Regions from separate parts of the Ensifer sp. 22460 genome, predicted to be linked through region 2. Evidence: riboswitches for the same ligand, from Rfam matches in the RefSeq annotation. Region 2 holds a riboswitch; the other holds the start of a gene.
The links. A riboswitch is a leader RNA that binds a small molecule or an ion and turns the genes downstream of it on or off. The one in region 2 is predicted to bind cobalamin.
Positions count from the first base shown of each region.

Region 1: another riboswitch for cobalamin. It lies ahead of ACTJKM_RS01230 (aromatic ring-hydroxylating oxygenase subunit alpha); the one in region 2 lies ahead of ACTJKM_RS24310 (DUF1636 family protein).

Region 1 is NZ_JBQENZ010000001.1:245,514-250,931, forward strand. Features, by position in the region: gene ACTJKM_RS01225 (hybrid-cluster NAD(P)-dependent oxidoreductase) at 1-870, opposite strand, end outside; gene ACTJKM_RS01230 (aromatic ring-hydroxylating oxygenase subunit alpha) at 872-2,116, opposite strand; cobalamin riboswitch at 2,221-2,429, opposite strand; gene ACTJKM_RS01235 (DUF6656 family protein) at 2,743-3,342, shown strand; gene ACTJKM_RS01240 (L-threonylcarbamoyladenylate synthase) at 3,422-4,396, shown strand; gene ACTJKM_RS01245 (FAD-binding oxidoreductase) at 4,541-5,418, shown strand, end outside.
Region 2 is NZ_JBQENZ010000022.1:23,212-28,629, reverse strand. Features, by position in the region: gene ACTJKM_RS24320 (ABC transporter substrate-binding protein) at 1-476, opposite strand, end outside; gene ACTJKM_RS24315 (ABC transporter ATP-binding protein) at 473-1,279, opposite strand; gene ACTJKM_RS24310 (DUF1636 family protein) at 1,356-1,769, opposite strand; cobalamin riboswitch at 1,875-2,090, opposite strand; gene ACTJKM_RS24305 (DUF1330 domain-containing protein) at 2,306-2,599, shown strand; gene aspT (aspartate-alanine antiporter) at 3,120-4,808, shown strand; gene ACTJKM_RS24295 (bifunctional aspartate transaminase/aspartate 4-decarboxylase) at 4,868-5,418, shown strand, end outside.

The DNA of each region.
Region 1 (5,418 bases), on a different contig from region 2:
CTCCTTGCCGCTCATGGTGAAGGCGACCTTGGCCGCCTGAACCTCACCATCATCGCCGGCACCGGCGCGCACGGCGATCTCTTCCGCGGCAGGTGCTGCCGCCGGCTGGAAGCTCTCCTCGTGATAGCGGGCCATGTCGAAGCCGGCTGCCTTCAGCATCTCGCGCACACCGCGCATGAACGGTTCCGGACCGCAGCAGAACACCGTGCGCTCCTGGAAGTCGGGAGCGAGCAACGGTAGCTTGGCACCGTCGATGCGGCCGCGCAGGCCATGCCAGCCGTGACGCGCCTCGTGCCCCTCGACGATGAAGCCGAGGTTCAGCCCGGACATCTGTGTCGCCAGAACCTCGAGCTCCGAGCGAAACAGAAGGTCGTCCGGCCGGCGCGCGCAGGAGATGAAGGTGACATCGGTCTCCGGCACGCAGTCGGCCATCCAGCGCGTCATCGACATCATCGGGGTGATGCCGGATCCGGCGGAGATAAACAGGTACTTTTCGCCGGGATGACGGACGAAGCTGAAATCTCCGAGCGGTCCAAAAGCCCGGAGCTTCATGCCCGGCTTCAGGTGATCGAACATCCAGCGGGTGCCGACGCTGTCGGCCTGCGCCTTCACCGTGACGGCAATCGACAGCGGTCGCGATGGCGTCGACGACAGGGTGTAGGTGCGCATGACCGGTTCGTCGGCGACCGGCAATTCGAGGGTGACGAACTGGCCGGGCAGATAACGAAACCAGGCGGGCTTCTCCGCACGGAAGGTGAAGGTCATGACATCGGCGGTTTCGACAACCGCCGATGTGCATTCGAGCATCTGCTGCCGGTCGATCCAGACATGCAGTTCGTCGAAATGATGGAAGGAGGACGCCATCTGCATGTCAGGCGACCTTTGAGAGCGGAGCCGCATCGCCCTGCAGGCGCTGCTCCATGAACTTGCAGTACCATTCGACGAACTGCATCACGCCACCCTCGTGCTCCGGCGAATACGGACCGGGCTCATAGGCCGGCGAGCGGATGCCGAAGGCATTTTCCTCGACGATCTGGCGATCCTGGTCGTTGGTCTCGGTCCAGACATGAGTCAGATCCTCGAGCGTGTAGTCGACACCTTCGACCGCGTCCTTGTGGACCAGCCACTTCGTTGTCACCTGCGTGAGTTCCGGCCCCAGCGGCAACACGCGGAAGGTGATGGCGTGATCCGAAAGCACGTGGTTCCAGGTCGTCGGGTAGTGGAACATCAGGAGCGTGCCGATCTGCTTCTGCCTGACATCGGCCGACAGCGCCCTTTTTACGGCGGGCGCACCCGACATGGTGTAGCTTTCGGCATTATCGACCAGCGGCATGCGCGCGGCGCGGAACTGGCCGGTCGGCGACATCCGGAACTCGCTCGGCAGGCCCTCGGCCTCGCACTTCGCCCAATGGGCGGCAATCACCGGATCGTCCTTGGCGCCCTGCACCCCGGTCGCGGTCGGCGCTTCCGGATAGGTCCGGCAGAGTTCGGGGTGATTGGCGGCGCAGTGGTAGCACTCGCGGTTGTTCTCCCAAACGAGCTTCCAGTTGCCCTTTTCGATGATGGTGCTTTCGAAGGCGACCTTGGTCTCTCCCAGCCGGTGCGGCGCGAGGTAGGGGAATGCCAGCTCGCGGAAGGCGGCGAAATCCGCCGGCGTCTCCGACAGGTTGATGAAGATGTAGCCGCCGACCGTTTCGCAATGGATCTGCTTCAGGCTGTGGGCAGCCTTGTCGAAGTCCTCGCCCATCTGGCGCGCAAAGAGCAGCGAGCCGTCGAGCTCATAGGTCCATTGATGATAGGGACAGACGAGCTTCGCCGAAGAGCCCTTGTGCTGCGTGCAGACGCGGGAGCCGCGGTGGCGGCAGGAGTTGTGGAGCGCGCGGATCGTGCCCTGGCGATCGCGGGTGATGACGACCGGATAGTCGCCGACCTGGACGGTGAAATAGTTGCCGGCCCGCGGGATTTCGCAATCGTGGCCGATGAACAGCCAATCCCGATACCAGATGTTTTCCAGGTCCTGCCGGTAATAGTCGGGGTCGATGTAGAAGGCCCGATCGAGGCTGTAGCCGTCACGCCGGCCCTTCAGCTTGCGAAGCATATCGGTCTTGGTATCCATGTCCTGTCCTCATGCGCCATGTTTCGGAGAGGCAGGACAGGAACCCGCACGGGCGCGCACCCATGCGTCTTAGGCTCCGATCCGGCTGCCCGCCGCAACCCGTTACGGTTATGTCTGTCAAGGCTGGTTTCCGGGCTCAGGAGCCGTCCTTCGAAGGACCAGCCCGGCGCCTTCCCGGACGGAAAACCGTCCAGTGGCCTTTTGCCGAGGCTTTCGCTCCACCACCGTTGCGGGGGCAGCGCCGGGATTTGACCGGCTTCCCAATTCTCCGCCTTCCCCTTTGGAAGACGACACCTTGAGTAAGGATATGTAAGCGCGGAAGGCGCCTCGGCAGGCGCCGGATAGCGACATTCAATTCCAGAATGACGACACGATCGAAACCGCCTTCTGGAAACGGAATCGAGAATTTTTCACTTTATAAACATATAGATAGATCAAAAATTGGGCAGATGCCGTCTTTTGTGACTGACATGACGCAGACACAGGAAGGCTTCGCCCGTTTGCGACATTCCCATGAATGTGCAGGGGCATCTTCCGCGAACGAAAGGAAATCCTTCATTAACCATAAGCCACTAGGCTTGCCGGCGGACGAAGATGTCCGGCAGGCAGATGGCACACTGACGATCATGGCAAAGTTCAGATATTACGACGCTGCGGCCGAGAAGCCGCCGGCGGTCATGCCGAAGACGGCCGTTCACACCGAGTTTCTGCGCACCGGCAGGATCAACCGCCGGCAATGGCTGCCGAGCGAGCGACGGTATCTGAGCTACGAAGAAGTCGCGGACAGGACCGGCAAGAAGCTCGCGACCGCCGGTGACACGACGCACAAGCGGATCAACGGCTTTCATGCCTCGATCCAGTTTCCCAAGCTGATTTTTCACCGCACGCTCGTCGGCAAGCCGCATCTCGGCTATTGCCATGTGACGGCGGCGCGGACGGCGGTCACGCCTTCCAAGGACATCACCTGGTCGTTCTACTTCGCCAATTTCTTCAGCGACCTTGGTGATGAGACGCATTTCTTCGACCGTATCCAGAGCGGCTATTCCCGCATGTATTTCGCGGTCGCGATCGAGCCGAACGCCGAAGACGGACAGATGGTCATCAACCGCAACGTCCGCGACAACGGGCTCCTCTTCCGCACGGACGACCCCAAGGTTGCTCTCAAGAACGTGCTGATGCTGGGTGCCCGGGACTCCGCGCTGCGCCGCATCATCCGCAGTCTCTGAGGCAGCAACCGAACGCCCCCAAAAAAATCGTTCTGTTTTCCCGGCACGTCCGTTAAGGAAGCGTCGGAAAGGAAACGGCATGGCAGAGATCATCGACACAGGCAGGGAACCGGACCGCGCGATCGAACGCGCCTGCGCCGTTCTTGCCAAAGGCGAACCGGTCGCCATTCCCACCGAAACCGTCTATGGCCTTGCCGCCGACGCCACCAATCCCGATGCGATCAGCCGCATCTACGAGATGAAGGGCCGGCCGCGCTTCAATCCGCTGATCTCGCATGTCTCCGACATGGCGATGGCCGAGGCCCATGTGCGCTTCGACCCGATTTCCCGACGCCTGGCGGAAACCTTCTGGCCCGGACCCCTGACGCTGATCTTGCCGCAGCGGCCCGATAGCAGCGTGCATGCGCTGGCCTCGGCCGGCCTCGACACGCTTGGCATCCGCATGCCCGACGGCTTTTCGCGCCGGGTGATCGCCCGCTTCGGGCGGCCGCTCGCAGCGCCCAGCGCCAACACCTCGGGCAAGATCAGCCCGACCAGTGCGGTCCATGTCGATGCGGATCTCGGCGAAAAGCTGAAACTGATCCTCGACGCAGGCCCGGCCGAAATCGGCTTGGAGTCCACGATCATCAAGGTCGATGGCGACGAGATCCGGCTGCTCCGCCCCGGCGGCCTCGATGCCGCAGAAATCGAGCGCCTGCTCGATCGTCCGGTGATCCGACCGGAAACGGCGGGAGCAACGATCGAGGCGCCGGGCATGCTGGCCTCCCACTACGCGCCCGGCGCGGCCGTCAGGCTCGATGTTGCCGATGTGCGTGCGGGCGAGGCCTTGATCCGCTTCGGCGGCGGCCGGATCGCCGGCGAGGAACAGGCGGCCATCGTTCTCGATCTCAGCCCGACCGGAAATCTTCACGAAGCGGCAGCCAATCTCTTCGACTACATGAAGCGGGCCGACGCCAGTGGCGCTGCGACGATCGCCTTCGGGCCGATCCCTTCGGAAGGATTGGGAGAAGCGATCATCGACCGGCTGCAGCGTGCGGCGGCGCCGCGAGGGTGAGATCGCGTGCGGCTTCTCCTCCGCACCCCGCCCTCACCGGACGGCCGCGATTGCGGTTATGATCGCAGCCGATAGGAACCGAGGATCGTGTCTTCAGATCGACCGATCCGATAGCGCGCTCAAGCGCAGTGCGAAGGCAGACTCATGACGACCCTTCCCTCTCCTGAACTCATCGCCTCCTTCGTCGAGATCGTCGGCAGCGCCAATGCGCTCACCGCCGAAGCGGACAAGGCGCGCTATCTCGTCGAATCCCGCGGGCTCTTTCGCGGCACGACGCCGATGGTGCTTCGCCCCGGTTCGGTCGACGAAGTCTCTCGCATCATGAAACTCGCCAGCGCGACCCGCACCGCGATCGTACCGCAGGGCGGCAACACCGGCCACGTGGCCGGACAGATCCCGCGGGAAGGCAAAGCGGACATCGTGCTTTCGCTCGAACGGCTGAACCGGATTCGCGACGTGGATCCGGTCGGCAACGTGATCGTCGCGGACGCCGGATGCATTCTCGCCGACATCCAGAAGGCAGCGGACGATCACAATCGCCTGTTCCCGCTGTCGCTCGGATCGGAAGGCTCCGCGCGTATCGGCGGCAATCTCTCCACCAATGCCGGCGGCACGGCGGTGCTCGCCTATGGCAACATGCGCCAGCTCTGCCTCGGCCTCGAGGTCGTGTTGCCAACCGGCGAAATTTGGGACGGGCTGCGCCGGCTGAAGAAGGACAATACCGGCTACGACCTGCGCGACCTCTTCATCGGCGCCGAGGGCACGCTCGGCGTCATCACCGGCGCGGTGCTCAAGCTATTCCCGAAACCGCTTGGACATCAGGTAGCCTTCGCCGGTGTCGGCAGTGTGGAGCATGCGCTCGCTCTCTTCGAAAAGGCCGCCAGCCTTTGCGGGCCGGCGCTGACCGGCTTCGAGCTGATGCCGCGCCTCGGCGTCGAATTCACGACGAAACATATTCCCGGCGTTCGCGACCCGATGGACACCGTCCATCCTTGGTACGCGCTGATCGACATCTCGACCTC
Region 2 (5,418 bases):
AGGAGATCGACGAACATGTCGTCCATCGTAGGCTTTTCCCTGGCCATGACATGGATGCAGGATTCGGTCAGTTCGTAGACGCCGATCTTGAACGGCGCCAAGGTCTCGGGCGTCACCTCGCCGCCGACCTTCATGCCGTAGTTCCAGCCGGCGAAGAAGAAATCGGCGTCGGCGTTGAGGAGCACTTCCTTGGTCGGATATTTTTCCGCAAGCTCCGGCAGTTCCTTCACACCTTCGCGCAGCTTTTCATCCAGCGTCTTCCAGCCGGAAACGCCGGTGTAGCCGACCATGTGGTCCTGCAGTTTCAGCGCCAGCATCATCTCGACCAGATTGACGTCGTTGGCGATCGCCCGCTTCGGCGCGGCATCGAAGGTCACCTCGCGGTTGCAGCTCTTGACGGTGACCGGATAGGCGAGCGCCGGCACAGCAGTGGCGATGAGAAACAGGAAGGCAGAGGAGGCAATGTTGATCTTCATGAAATGGATCCCTGTCGAGGAAGTGAAAAGGAGAAACGGGCGGTGCCGGCAACGGCGGTGCTGTGGGCGGTGGCGGTGACACCGAAGGCGGAGGACAGCGCCCGCGGGCTCAGCACCGCGTCGGGTGTGCCAAAGGCGGTGAGCCGCCCCGCCGTCACGATCGCCACGTCAGTCGCGAATTCGGCGGCGAGATTGATGTCGTGCAGCGTCGATACGATCGTCAGCTTCAACGTCTGCAACAGCTCGAGGATTTCGAGCTGGTGGCGGATGTCGAGATGGTTGGTCGGCTCATCAAGGATGATGATGCGCGGCTCCTGGGCAAGCGCCCGGGCAATCAGCACCCGCTGCTTCTCGCCGCCCGAGAGCGTCGAGAACTGGCGGCCGGCGAGATGGGCGAGATCGAGATGGGAGAGCGCATGCTGCACGCGCTCGCGGTCGGTGTCCGTCCAGCCGTTGAGCCCCTCTCGCCGCGGGATGCGGCCCATCATCACGACGTCGCGCACGCTGAAGGGAAAATCGCCGGGCATTTCCTGAAGCACGACGGCGATCGTCTTTGCCGCTTCGCGCGCCGAAATCGACCAGAGGTCGATCCCGTCGACCTCGATGCGGCCCGCATTCGGCTGCACCGCCCGGTAAAGGCAGCGCAGAAGCGAGGTCTTGCCGGCCCCGTTCGGCCCGAGGATCGCAAGCCGGCTGCCCGCCTCGATCGCGAAGTCCATGTCGTCGACCAGGGTCAGCCCCGGGCGCGGCCCCCAGCAAAGCCCCTTAACGCGAAGGGCGGCTCCTGTTGCGGTGCAGGTCATGGTCTGATCCCTCCCCGGCAGCGCCACGCGTCCATCCCGGACGCACCAGGGGCGCTTGAGCGCATGCGTGTCGCGCTCATTGGAAATGGCCCGCAAGGTCTTCGGAGACGAGCATGGCCGCCGGGATGCGGGCGAGCGTCTTGCCCTTCAGCTCGCGCGGCCGTTCGGCAGCCCGCGTCATGCCGTCGCCGCGCTCCACATAGGTGGCGGCAAAGCGGACGAGATCGTCGATGTCCTCTTCCGGCGAAATGTCGCCAAAGAGATAGGTCGCCTTGCCCGTCGCCTGGAAGGCGATGGTGCAGGGGCGCGTGCATGCAGCCATGCAGACCGTGCCGGCAATCGAGAAATCACGATCGAGCGGCGCGCCGAGGGCGGCAATGCTGCGGTTGAGCCGCTTTATCAGCTCGGCGCCCGGCATGCAGGGGCCGCCGGTAAAGCGGCAATCGGTGCAGACCGTTATCTTATGCTGTCTTGAAGTCGGCTCAGCCATTTTCTCTCTCCGCCGGACTGACGGCAAGAGATGGCGAAGCGGCAGGATGACGGAAAACCGTCGCGCGAAAGCCAGTTCTTTTCCATCGGAACACCCCGTCCGTTGTGGTTGATCGGTTCGATGGCAGGTCTCCTGGCTCGCGGGTCGCGGCGCATCCACGTCTTCCCGGCCTTTGGCCAGTGACATGGTGTGAATGCGCTGTCCGCTCACAGTTGCGGGGGCAGCCACGGTTTCGGTCCCGTCAGGGTCGTCCGTTCCGTGTTCCCTTTTCAGCCGCTTCCGCATTGTCGCGGACGCAGCACCATCGCGCTCTTCCTCGCATGAATCGGCAGCGGATACAACCGATGGGGTCGGGCGGCCGGGATCTATCAACATGCGGCGTTTCGTCATGTACTGACTGTTATAAAATAACATAACGACAATCAACAAGGAAATGATCCTAAGTCACCCTGCCGGCCGCCGCGGGCGAGAGTCTCGCCTGACGGCGACGACCGGCGTATCCTTGCTCCTTGGCTTGTCGGGAAAGGATCTCTGCCATGGCTGCCTATTTGATCGCCGATGTCGATATCACCGATGCAGCGACCTTCGAGGAATACAAAAGAGAGGTGCCGGCGACGGAGGCCCGCTATGGCGGGCGCTATCTCGGCCGCGGTGGCGCAACCCGGGTGCTTGAAGGCGACTGGGAACCGCACCGGCTCGTCATCCTCGAGTTCCCGGACATGCAAGCCTTGCTCTCCTGGTACCAATCGCCGGACTATCAGCGCCTGAAGGCGATCCGTGAGCGCTGTGCCAGGACACGGATCATAGCACTCGAAGGCGTCGCCATCTGAAGCGGAGCGCAAGACTGGCCGCAATTGCCGGCCTTGCTCGTGAAACGAACGGATGAGCGCCCCCGTCACTTCAAGCTTCGCGGCGCGCGGATGAAGCAACTGCGGGGCATGTGCTCCGGGTCCATCGACATGCGGCGTTTCGTCATGTCCATCCGTTATGCGATAACATAAAAATACAACGCCAGAGTTGAATAGCCGGCGAAATCCGCCTTGGTGGGACCGTGTGCCTTCATCGGGACCGGCGCGCCGCCACCCTCTCGAACTTGCCTTCGCACGACCGCCCGGCCCGACGCTTTCGGACCGGTGCCGCGCAGCGCTCATCAGCCCCCACTGCGCGCAAAAGCCGGAAATTTAACGTACGTTACGCTCACGTAACCCCAAGGCCGTTGAGAAAATCAGCAGCCGAAGCGACAATTGCCAAAGCTAGGATTGGGCATCGACAAGCCACCGATAAAATCAACTTAGCCGCGCAGGTCCCGAAATGAAGTGATGGCAACGCAACTTGCTACAGGGGATGGCAGTGAATCCAATTGACTTCTTCGTCGAGACGCTTCGGACCTATCCTCCGGTCGCCGTCTTCCTCGCCCTCGGCATCGGCTTCCTGATCGGGCCCATCAAGGTCGCGGGGTTCAATCTCGGAAACGTCACCGCCACGCTGCTGGCGGGTGTTCTCATCGGGCAGCTGGGCATCCAGGTTTCCGGTGATCTGAAGTCCACCTTGTTCCTGATCTTCCTGTTCGCCGTCGGCTACGGTGTCGGCCCGCAATTCGTGCGCGGCTTGAGCACCGATGGGCCGAAGCAGATTGCCTTTGCGCTGTCTGTCCTGGTGCTGTGCCTCATCGTTCCCTATCTCTGCGCGCTGATCGCCGGGCTTCCGCTTGGCTACGGCGCCGGCATGTATGCCGGGTCGCAGACGATCTCGGCTGCGATCGGCGTTGCCACGGACCAGATCAATTCGCTCGGGCTGACGCCGGAGCAGGCCAAGACCTTTGCCGACCAGATTCCGATTGCCTATGCGGTCACCTACATCTGGGGCACGATCGGCTCTGCCATCATCCTCGCCCAGCTTGGCCCAAAACTTCTCGGCATCGATCTTCCGGCGGCCTGCAAGGAGTATGAGGCCAAGCTCGGCGGCGGCACCGAGAGCAGCGAACCCGGCATCACCCGCGCCTATCATGATTTCGGCCTTCGGGCCTATCGGATCGACGAAGCAAGCGGGCTAACCGGAACGCCGGTCAAGAACCTGCTTCCCGGCATTCGCGTCTTCGTCGAGCGCCTGCGAAGAGGCGATCAGATCATCGAAGCGGATGGCAACACCGTGCTGCAGCCGGGCGACGTCGTCGCCTTCTCGGGCAGGCGCGCCCTGCTCGTCGAAAACCTGGACAGCAAGCTGACGGAGGTCGAGGACAAGGAGCTTCTGAACGCGGAGGCCGAGATCGTCGACGTCTACGTGACCAGCAAGGCGCTGGCCGGAAAGACACTCGCCGAAGTCAGCACGATGGATTGGGCGCGCGGCGTCTATGCCCGCAAGATCGTGCGCTCGCTGGTCGAGATCCCGGTCCTTCCCGGCACGACCGTCGAGCGTGGCGACATCGTCACCATCGGCGGCGCCAGGAGGCACGTCGAAGCGGCGATCAAGGCTCTCGGCTTTGCCGATCGCCCGGTCGAAACCACCGACATCGCCTTCCTCGGCTGGGGTCTGTTCATCGGCGCGATGATCGGGGCGCTGACGATAACGATCGGCGGTATTCCGATCGGGCTTTCCACCTCCGGCGGCGCCCTGCTTGCCGGTCTCGTGCTCGGCTGGCTGCGCACCACCTACCCCGCCTTCGGCCGCATCCCGTCGCCGGCGCTGTGGCTGTTGAACACGCTCGGCCTCAACATCTTCATCGCCGTGGTCGGTATCGGCGCCGGACCGGGCTTCGTCGCAGGCCTCCAGGAGGTTGGCATTTCGCTGTTCATCTGGGGAGTCGTTGCAACCTCCATCCCGATGATCGCCTCGGTGCTGATCGGCCACTATGTCTTCAAGTTCCACCCGGCGATCCTGTTTGGCGCCTGCGCCGGCGTCAGGACCACGACCGCAGCGCTCGGCATGATCCAGGAGGCGGCCAAGAGCAAGGTGCCGGCGCTTGGCTACGGCATGCCCTACGCCATCGGCAACACGCTGCTCACCATCTTCGGCCTCGTCATCGTCATCATGCTCGCCTGAGGCGCGCCGGCGAACCGAGACCATTGTTCCAATTTCATAGATCACAGGGAGTGTGGATCATGTTGGACAGAAAATTCTACGACAGCATTTCCGATCTCAGCCCGTTCGAAATCAAGGACGAACTGATCAAGCTCGCCAAGACGAGCTCGCAGAAATCCGCCAAGGCCTTCCTGAATGCCGGCCGCGGCAACCCGAACTGGACGGCAACGCGCGCCCGCGAAGCCTTCTTCCTGCTCGGCCAGTTCGCCCTGACGGAGGCTAAACGCGCCTACTACGATCCGAAGGCGGGCGTCGCCGGCATGCCGCCCCAGGACGGCGCGCATGCGCGGTTCCAGAAGTGGATCAAGAAACAGCTTCAAATCACGGAAAACGTGGACGAGGACGACGAAGGCATACCGGCCGCCAAGACCCTCGGTGACGCCGTCGCCTATGCCATCAACACCTTCGGCTTCGACCCTGATGGATTCGTGCACGAACTGACGGACTCGATCATCGGCGACAACTATCCGGTCCCCGATCGGGCGCTGCATCACAACGAGATCATCACCCACGAATATCTGATGTGGGCGATGTGCGCCGGCCACCGGCCAAGCGTGAAATTCGACCTCTA